DNA from 3 places in the Allobosea sp. TBD101 genome. Region 2 is predicted to be linked to each of the others. Evidence: riboswitches for the same ligand, from Rfam matches in the RefSeq annotation. Region 2 holds a riboswitch; each other region holds the start of a gene.
What was found. Region 2 has a riboswitch for thiamine pyrophosphate ahead of AC6RIC_RS23195 (LuxE/PaaK family acyltransferase). Riboswitches for the same ligand answer to the same signal wherever they lie in the genome.
Positions count from the first base shown of each region.

Region 1: linked by a shared signal. The riboswitch ahead of thiC (phosphomethylpyrimidine synthase ThiC) and the one ahead of AC6RIC_RS23195 (LuxE/PaaK family acyltransferase) in region 2 are both predicted to bind thiamine pyrophosphate.
Region 3: linked by a shared signal. The riboswitch ahead of thiO (glycine oxidase ThiO) and the one ahead of AC6RIC_RS23195 (LuxE/PaaK family acyltransferase) in region 2 are both predicted to bind thiamine pyrophosphate.

Region 1 covers NZ_CM187543.1:5,531,863-5,535,061, reverse strand. Annotated here, with positions in the region: gene AC6RIC_RS00005 (polysaccharide deacetylase family protein) at 1-495, shown strand, start outside; gene AC6RIC_RS26735 (hypothetical protein) at 606-878, shown strand; gene AC6RIC_RS26730 (hypothetical protein) at 926-1,123, shown strand; TPP riboswitch at 1,354-1,458, shown strand; gene thiC (phosphomethylpyrimidine synthase ThiC) at 1,538-3,199, shown strand, end outside.
Region 2 covers NZ_CM187543.1:4,769,251-4,772,449, reverse strand. Annotated here, with positions in the region: gene AC6RIC_RS23200 (acyl-CoA reductase) at 1-1,337, opposite strand, end outside; gene AC6RIC_RS23195 (LuxE/PaaK family acyltransferase) at 1,343-2,419, opposite strand; TPP riboswitch at 2,512-2,640, opposite strand; gene rfbA (glucose-1-phosphate thymidylyltransferase RfbA) at 2,712-3,199, opposite strand, start outside.
Region 3 covers NZ_CM187543.1:3,709,251-3,712,449, reverse strand. Annotated here, with positions in the region: gene AC6RIC_RS18065 (amino acid ABC transporter permease) at 1-514, shown strand, start outside; gene AC6RIC_RS18060 (ABC transporter permease subunit) at 516-1,193, shown strand; tRNA gene AC6RIC_RS18055 (tRNA-Ser) at 1,468-1,558, opposite strand; TPP riboswitch at 1,768-1,869, shown strand; gene thiO (glycine oxidase ThiO) at 1,944-2,939, shown strand; gene thiS (sulfur carrier protein ThiS) at 2,923-3,120, shown strand; gene AC6RIC_RS18040 (thiazole synthase) at 3,122-3,199, shown strand, end outside.

The DNA.
Region 1 (3,199 bases), 760 kb from region 2:
GATGCGGACCGGGCCGACGAGGATCTGATCTACGAGACGATCATCGCCCCGCCGATCGGCGCGATCCCGCGCCGCTACACGCTGGACGAGGTCCGTTATTCGCCGGACCTGCGTGCTCGCATGCGCAGCGTCGATATCGACACGATCAACTTCGATACCGGTTCCTGGCAGGTCGGGCAGGATCAGGCGCGGCGCTTGTCGGTGATCGCGGATTCGGTGAAGCGCGCCCTGCAGCGCTCACCCAACGAGGTCTTCCTCGTCGAGGGCCACACCGACGCCGTCGGCGCCGATGTCGACAATCTCTCGCTCTCCGATCGCCGCGCGCAGTCGGTTGCGGAGATCCTGACGCGCGACTTCCAGATCCCGCCGGAAAACCTGACGACCCAGGGCTATGGCGAGCAATATCTGAAGGTGAACACGCAGGATGCTTCGCGCGAGAACCGGCGCGTCACGCTCCGGCGCATCACGCCGCTGCTCAGCGGCCAGAACCAGTAACGACCGGGCGGGGGTGCTCTCGAAGCAGCCCCGTTCTTTATCAGGCGCAGGGAACCCCCGTTCCCTGCGCCTGTTTTGTTTCCGGAGGATAGCCGAGGGGAGATGCCGCCATGAGAAAGCTTGTCCAGGTCATCGCTGCGGCGCTTGTTGCCGGCATGCCCATTGCAGTTTCGGCGCAGGTCCAGACCGCGCCTCCCCCGGCAAGGCAGCGCGCTCCCGGCGTGCCGCTGGTGCCGCGCTCGGGCGAGGTGGCGCGCCCGCCGATGCCCAACAGCGCGGCGCCACGGGACGAGAAGCGTGGAACTCGCGGGGACAAGGCGCAGATTCGGTCCGAGCGTGATCCGCCGATGCCGAAGCCCGTGCCCTCGATCATCGCACCTTGAGCGGCCGGGTTGAGGATTTGGTAGGGTTGCCCGACTAGGGTGCGGCCATGAGCGACGCCGTTTCCCTCGCCAGCAGCATCGTCACGATGCAGGCCGCCTCGACGCAGCAGGCGCTGTCGGCCGAAATGCTCAAGCAGAATGCGCAGGCCGAGCAGAGCCTCGTCGCCATGCTACAGCAGAGCGTCGAGCAGACGCAGGCGATGCTGCCAGCCGGGCAGGGCACGCTGGTCGACCGGACCGCCTGAGCCATTCCTTCTCCTCTACAACCTGTTTGAAAATGGGCAGCCCTCATCCTGAGGAGCCGCGTCAGCGGCGTCTCGAAGGATGCTTCAGGAGGCTCCCGAACGATCTGGACCATCCTTCGGGACGCGCCTGCGGCGCTCCTCAGGATGAGGGCTGCGGGATACTCCACCAGTTGGTCTGGGAGGTATGCTTGCAGCCCGTTGCCAAGCGGCGGCGCTACGCCTAACCTCGCCAGTGTTCCGAGGGGTGCCCGCAAGGGCTGAGACGGCTTTCGAAGCTGAACCCATCGAACCTGATCCGGGTCATACCGGCGGAGGGACTGGAACGCGGTGCAGCCTTGGCCTGCACCCGCATCACAGCGCTTGAACCGCTTCGACGCCGGATCTCCTGACCTGTACCAAGGAGGAGATCCCCCTATGAATGCCCACACCAAACCCCAGAAGAACAGCGTCAAGACCGCTCCCCAGAGCGTCACGACCGGGCCGATCATCGGCTCGCGCAAGATCTATGTCGCCGCGCCCGAGCATCCCGAGATGCGCGTGCCCTTCCGCGAGGTCGTGCTGACGACCGATGCCGAGCCGCCGGTGCGCCTCTACGACCCCTCCGGCCCCTTCACCGAGACCGACGCGAAGATCGATCTCAATGCCGGCCTCGTCCAGCCGCGTCGCGCCTGGCTCGACGCACGCGGCTTCGAGCAAGTCCCCGGCCGTGCTGTCACCGCCGCCGATAACGGCCACATCTCCGCCGAGCAGCTCGTGCCGGCCTGCCCGGCTGAGCGCCCGATCCTGCAGGCGAAGCCTGGCCAGATGACGACGCAGTACGAATTCGCCAAGGCCGGCATCGTCACCCCCGAGATGATCTATGTCGCCCATCGCGAGAATCTCGGCCGCGCCGCCATGCTGGAGGGCGCGCGGGAGCGCCATGCCGATGGCGAGAGCTTCGGCGCCAACGTGCCGGAATTCGTCACGCCGGAATTCGTCCGCGAGGAGATCGCGCGCGGCCGCGCCATCATCCCCGCGAACATCAACCACCCCGAGCTGGAGCCGATGGCGATCGGCCGCAATTTCCTGGTCAAGATCAACGCCAATATCGGCAATTCGGCCGTCACCTCCGGCGCGGCCGAGGAGGTCGAGAAGCTGGTCTGGGCGATCCGCTGGGGTGCCGACACGGTGATGGACCTCTCCACCGGCCGCAACATCCACAATATCCGCTCCTGGATCCTGCGGAATTCACCCGTGCCGATCGGCACGGTTCCGATCTATCAGGCGCTGGAAAAGGTCGGCGGCGATCCGATCAAGCTCGACTGGGAGGTGTTCAAGGACACGCTGATCGAGCAGGCCGAGCAGGGCGTCGACTATTTCACCATCCATGCCGGCGTCCGGCTGCCTTACGTCCCCCTCACTGCATCGCGGGTCACCGGCATCGTCTCGCGCGGGGGCTCGATCATGGCGCGCTGGTGCCTGGCGCATCATCGCGAGAGCTTCCTCTACGAGCGTTTCGACGAGATCTGCGAGATCATGCGCCGCTACGACGTCTCGTTCTCGCTGGGCGACGGCCTGCGTCCGGGCTCGATCGCCGACGCCAATGACCGCGCCCAGTTCGCCGAACTGGAGACGCTGGGGGAACTCACCAACATCGCATGGCAGAAAGGCTGCCAGGTGATGATTGAGGGCCCCGGCCATGTGCCGATGCACAAGATCAAGGAGAACATGGACAAGCAGCTGCGCGAATGCGGCGAGGCGCCCTTCTACACGCTCGGACCGCTGACGACCGACATCGCGCCGGGCTACGATCACATCACCTCCGGCATCGGCGCGGCGATGATCGGCTGGTATGGCTGCGCCATGCTCTGCTACGTCACGCCGAAGGAGCATCTGGGTCTGCCCAATCGCGACGACGTCAAGACCGGCGTCATCACCTACCGCATCGCGGCGCACGCCGCCGATCTTGCCAAGGGCCATCCGGCCGCGAAGATTCGTGACGATGCGCTCTCGCGCGCCCGTTTCGATTTCCGCTGGGAGGATCAGTTCAACCTGGCGCTCGACCCCGACACGGCGCGGGAGTTCCATGACGAGACG
Region 2 (3,199 bases):
TCCGGCGCGGTCATCCGGCCGAGCGGGGCGATGCGGCTGACGCCGACCTCGCCGAGCTGCCCCGAAAGCCGGAAAAGTCGCTCCGGCGCGGCGGCGATACCTACAGTCTGCAGGAAACTGCGATAGGGCGCGACGAGGGCAGGGACATCGTCGAGGCTCTCGACTGCGACCAGCTTGAGCGTTCGGTTCAGCCCGGTTGGGCTCAGGGCTTCCGGTGCCGCGACATGGACGACGCTCCAGGGATCGGAGGGTTCGCCGAGAAGCTCCGCGGCGCCGTCCATCGCGCGCGTCTCCTGCGCGCCGCGCCACGATGCGATCGAAGCCGCTTCGCCTTGCGAAAGCGCGCGGCGCGGATAGCGGGAGGCGAGGGCGGCAAGCTCCTGCGCTACGTAGCGCGCGAACTCCGAAGGACCGACCTTGCCGCCGCGCTCGACGAAGAGCATCTGCGGCGAGTAACAGCCCTGCTGTTCGTAGCGGGTGACGTCATGGGCCGCGAGCCGGGCGAGCGCCGGGGCCTTGCGGCTGTCGAGCGCCTCGCGTGCGATGACGCCGAAGCCGATCTTGTGGCCATGCGGCAGGAAGCGGGTGGTGATCGGCAGCTTCGCGCGCAGGGTCGTGAGCGTCTCGTTGCCGCCATAGGCCATGACGGTGTCAGCCGCGCGCAGGAAGACCGGCTCGGCCGCCGCTTCGCCGCCCTTCCACCAGGTGATGGCAAGGCATTCGCCGATCTCGGGATCGATCTCGGCGAGCAGGCTTGCGAACCAGCCCGCCGTCAGCGGCTCGGCCGAAGCGAGCTTGCCGATGCTGCCGGCCTTGACCAGCAGGCCGCAGATCAGGCTCCAGAGCGAGAGCGCGGGAACATTGCCGGCCCAGACATGGAGCAGCAAGTCTGGGCCATAGGCGCGCAGATAACCGCCCTTGGGCGTCGGCTGAAAACCGTCGAGCATGCCGGGATTGGCGAAATCCTCGGCCAGGAAGCGCAGCAACTGCGGCTTGCGGAAGGTCTTGAGATAGCCGGTGAGGCCGAGCCGGACCGTCTCGCGATCATAGCCGGTGACGATCGGCAGCAGGTGTTCCGCCTTGCGCCGCAGCGGGTGCTCACGGTCGAGCAGGCGCGCGATGGCTGCGTCGATCGCGGTGATGATGCGCGCGGTCTCCATCCGCTTCAGCCGGGCGCGGGCCTTTTCGCGCACATGCGCGCAGAGCGCAGCGGCTTGCGCCTCGTCCAGCTCCGGCAGCGCGATGGTAGCGCTTTCGCCCCAGGCGCTGTGGCTGACTTCGCGCCAGCGCAAAGTCCTGGCGTTCAGGCCCGGCAGATGGCCCGCATGCTCGATCACTGGCTTCAGCCTCGTGCCGCTGCGAGGAATTCGGCGACCGCGACCGAGCAGCCCTTCGAGGCCTCGCCGTCGACGCGGCCGAGCAGCTTGAAACCGCCCGGCACGATCTCGCCGGCATCCTCGGTCAGGATCGCCGCGACGCAGTTGAAATGGGCGAGGTCGTGATGGATGATCACGCCGCGCTGGCCCTCGGGCAGGTCGGTGCCCGTCAACGGATCGACGACGCGGCTGCGGATCCAGTGCGGCCCGGATTTGACCGACGGGCAGACGGCGTTGCCGTCGTCATAGAGCTGCGAGCTCAGCTCGGTCATCCCGTACATGTTGATGCAGGACGAGCGCGGCACTCCGAAGGCGGCACTGAGTCCGTCATAGAATTCGTCGGGTCCGAGTTCGCGCGACTGGCCCTTGAAGCCGCCGGTGTCGAGGATGCGGCTGCCTTCCGGCAGGGCGAAGCGCCGGCCGCTCGCGGCGAGTGCGTCCAGCACGGGAACGAAGGAGTAGCTCGCGCCGAGCAAGGCATAGGGTTCGCCGCTCTTCTCCGCCTGCTCCAGCGCCGACAGAAGACCGCCCAGATCGAGACCCGCCGCGTTGATGAAGGTTTGCGAGTCCGGCGTGCCGCATTCGCGCTTGGCGAGCGAGAGATAGGTGGCGAGCGAGGAGTTCGGCAGCTCCGCCTCGTCGGGGAAGAGGATGCCCATGCGGATGCGCTCGCGGCCCTGCATGAAGCGCGCGCGGAAATTCACCAGCATCGAGCGCCGCCAGACGTCGAGCGTCGGGTGATAGCTGCGCCCGCGGATGCCCTGAGTTGTGCCGCTCGTCATGAAGACATGGCTGGCCTTCTCCGGCGGGCTGCAGCTCAGCGTCAGGTCCTTGAAGGCGGTGATCGGCACGGCCGGAATATCGCGCCAGCGCCGGACGGAGAGCGGCGTGCGGCCGCGCTGCAGGCAGAAGCGCTTATAGGGCTCGTTGTTGCGGAACTGATAGGCGAAGACCTTCAGCGCCATCGCCTCGAACTCGGCTTCCGATGCATCGGGAAGCGCGATGAACGCCAGGAGCGCCGCGATGATCTCGGCTTGCGTCACTTGAAAGCCCACTCCGTTCCGGCGCCGACGGACAAGCCGGAAGCGTCGTTCGCAACAGGATCATCTGCGCAAGCTGGAATCAGGGCCTTGGGTGGCCGCATGTCCCGCATCCCTACGCCGGTATGATCCGGATCAGGTTCGGAGGGTCACCGCGTTGCTCGGGCTCGAAAGCCCGGCCGGCGGAATCTCAGCCTCCTAGCGAGGCCCCCCTGGGAACGGATGCAGATGACGAGCGGCAGTGCCTGCTGTCAAGCGATAACGGAGCGGGGCGGGTATCCCCGTGAACGGGGCGTCAGCCGGCGATGTCCTTGGCCATGCGCAGGAGATACTGGCCGTAATCGCCCTTGGCGAGTTTTTCGCCGAGTAAGGTGAGCTGCGCTGCGGAGATCCAGCCCTGTCGCGCCGCGATCTCCTCCGGGCAGGCGATGCGCAGGCCCTGGCGGCTTTCGAGCGTGCGGACGAACTCGCCCGCTTCCAGGAGGCTGTCGGGCGTGCCGGTATCGAGCCAGGCGAAGCCGCGGCCCATCGATTCAACCGAGAGCGCGCCGCGTTCGAGATAGATGCGATTGACGTCGGTGATCTCGAGTTCGCCGCGCGGCGAGGGCTTGAGGCTCCGGGCGATCTCCACGACCTCGGCATCGTAGAAATACAAGCCCGTGACGGCCCAGTTCGACTTCGGGACCTTCGGTTTCTCCTCGATCGAGATCGCCTTGCCGGCCTTGTCGAATTCGACGACGCCATAACGCTCGGGGTCGCGGACATGATAGGCGAAGACGGTCG
Region 3 (3,199 bases), 1.1 Mb from region 2:
TGTGCCGCTGATCGTGCAGTTCTTCATCTGGTTCTTCGTCGTTCCGGAAGTGCTGCCGACGGCCGTCGGCGACTGGATCAAGAGCATCACGCCGAGCACCCAGGTCTTCGTCGTCTCCGTGCTGGCGCTCGGTTTCTTCACCGGCGCCCGCATCTGCGAGCAGGTCCGCGCCGGAATCGCCGCTTTGCCCGACGGCCAGGTCCAGGCCGCGCAGGCACTCGGCCTCACGCGGCTGCAGACCTTCCGTCTCGTCCTGTTGCCGCAATGCTTCCGGCGCATCCTGCCGCCCTTGACCTCCGAGTTCCTGATCATTTCGAAGAACTCCGCGGTGGCGTCGACCATCGGGCTGCTCGAGCTCAGCGGCCAGGCCCGGCAGCTCGTCGATTTCACGGCGCAGCCCTATGAATCCTTCATCGTGGTGACGCTCGCCTATATCGGGCTGAACGTCGTCATCCTGCGCCTGATGGAGTGGATTCAGCGGCGCTCCCGGCTCCCGGGCATGATGGGAGCCTGACATGTTCGCTCTCGACTGGGACAGCATCGTCGCCGCCAGGAACGTGATCGGGGCCGGCGTCGCAGTCACGCTGCAGGTCACCCTGGTCGCGATCGCCGGGGGGATCGTCGGCGGTACCGTTCTGGCGATCTGCGCCGTTTCCGGCCGAAGGCCGCTGCAGCTCTTCGCCAAATGCTATGTCGCGCTCTTCAGGGCGGTGCCGCTAGTGATGCTGCTGCTCTGGTTCTTCCTGATCGTGCCGCAGGTCCTGAGAACGGTCTTCGGCCTTTCCCCAAGCATCGACATCCGGCTCGTCTCGGCCATGGTCGCCTTCGTCCTGCTCGAAACGGCCTTCTTCGCGGAGATCATCCGCGCCGGCATTCTCGGCCTGTCCAAGGGGCAGTTCGAAGCCGCTGCCGCCCTCGGCATGACCCGTTATCAGACGATGCGCCTCGTCATCCTGCCGCAGGCCTTCCGCGCCATGCTGCCGATCATGCTGACGCAATGCATCGTGATTTTCCAGGATACGTCGCTGGTCTACGTCATCTCGCTCGGCGATTTCTTCCGCAACACGGTGAGCATCGGCGAGCGCGACGGCACGCTGGTCCCGATGCTTCTCTTGGCCGGCGCCGCCTACTGGGCCATCTGCTCCGGCCTGAGCGGGTTGGTCAGGGTTCTTCAGAACAGGGCGGCGGCCTGAAAGCGCAGCAAGACGCCTCGAAACGGCATCGGTATTTTCACGCTCACCAACTGTGGCATTTCCGTCAAGAAGGGCGAGGTCGTGGTCTTCTGCGGCCTTCAGGGCTCGGTACCCCCAGCTTGAGATGCCAGGCTAACGCATTCGTTGGATAGGAGCGGTTCATGCCGCGGCCTGAAGGCCGGAGATTCGCGAGGCGCTGCGCAAACGCACTCTCGATTCTTCTGCGAGATTGCTTTCGTGTCCAATCCACGTGATTGGGAAATCGAAGGGGAAGTGGCGGAGACGGAGGGATTCGAACCCTCGATACCCTTGTGGGGTATGCTCATTTAGCAAACGAGTGCCTTCAGCCTCTCGGCCACGTCTCCGGCGAGAGGCTCTATGCCCGATTGCGGAGCCGTTTGACAAGCCTCGTTGGCAACTTCCTTTGCACAGCCTGTGCATGTGTCCGAGAGAGCCATAGAGCACTCCCGTGTGAAGGGAGTGATCTGATCGTGCGCGCAGCAAGCCAGCGCAGTACACAATCGAGCCTTGCGCCAGCTCGCCTTGCCCCGATGCACGGCAGACACTAGATTGAGGCCGTCCGTTGGGGTGCCGAAAGGCTGAGAGACGTGGTTCGCGTCAACCCATCGCACCTGATCCGGGTAATGCCGGCGAAGGGAACGGTCTTCGGCAGACATCTTGATCGTGCCCCAGGCCGCTGCCTTTCCGGGAGCAGGGAAGAGCATGACGGCGCAACGCCTTCAGTCGGGCCTGAATGTCGCGGTGGTCGGCGCCGGCGTGGTCGGCCTGGCCTGCGCCACCGAACTGCTGGCGCGCGGCGCACGGGTAACCATCCATGAGCGCGGCCCCCGCATCGGCGCCGAGGCTTGTTCCTGGTATGCCGGCGGCATGCTCGCGCCCTGGTGTGAGGGCGAGAGCGCCGAGGAGCCGGTGGTCCGGCTCGGGCAGCAGGCCGCCGATTGGTGGGAGCATCATGCCGGTGGCGTCACCCGCCATGGCACGCTCGTCGTAGCACCGAGCCGGGATCGCTCGGAACTGCGCCGGTTCGGCCAGCGCACCAGCCATTTCGAGGAGGTCGACGGCGAGGCCATTTCCGGGCTGGAGCCCGATCTCGCCAGACGCTTTTCGCGAGGATTGTTCTTTGGCGGGGAGTGCCATCTCGATCCCCGTCTCGCGATCGCTGCGCTTGCCGAGAGGCTGCTCGCGAACGGCACCGTCATTCAATTCAACAGTGCCGCCGAGCCCGCCGATCTGGATGCCGATATCGTCCTCGACTGCCGGGGGCTGGCGGCGCGCGATGACCTGCCGGACCTGCGCGGCGTCAAGGGCGAGATGCTGCTGCTGCGGAGCGATGATATCCGCCTGTCCCGCCCGGTCCGGCTGCTGCATCCGCGCATTCCGCTCTACATCGTACCGCGTGCGGACGGGCTCTTCATGGTTGGCGCGACGATGGTCGAGAGCGGCGAGCGCCGCCGCATCTCCGCGCGCGCCATGCTGGAATTGCTCGGCGCGGCTTACGCGCTGCATCCCGCTTTCGCCGAAGCGGAGGTTGTCGAGATCGGCACCGATGCCCGCCCGGCCTTTCCCGACAACCTGCCGCGGCTGACGCGTCGCGGCCGGGTGATCCATGTCAACGGGCTCTATCGCCACGGTTTCCTGCTCAGCCCCGCCATGGCGCGGATGGCGACCGAGGCCGTGCTGAACCCGCAAGCAACACTGGAGATGCTGCATGACATTGCTGCTTAACGGCGCCCCCCAGACGGTCGCGGCGAAGACCTTGGCCGAGGCGCTGGCCGAGCTGGGCTTTGGCGGCCGCATCGTCGCGACTGCTGTGAACGGCGATTTCGTGCCGGCTCGCAAGCGCGCCGAAACGGCCCTGAGCGAGGGCGACCGCGTCGAGATCGTCGCGCCGATGCAGGGAGGCTGAGATGGCGTCCTTCTATGGCTTCGAGCCGCAGAACCCGCTCTTCCTGGGTACGGCGCAATACCCGTCGCCCGCGATCCTG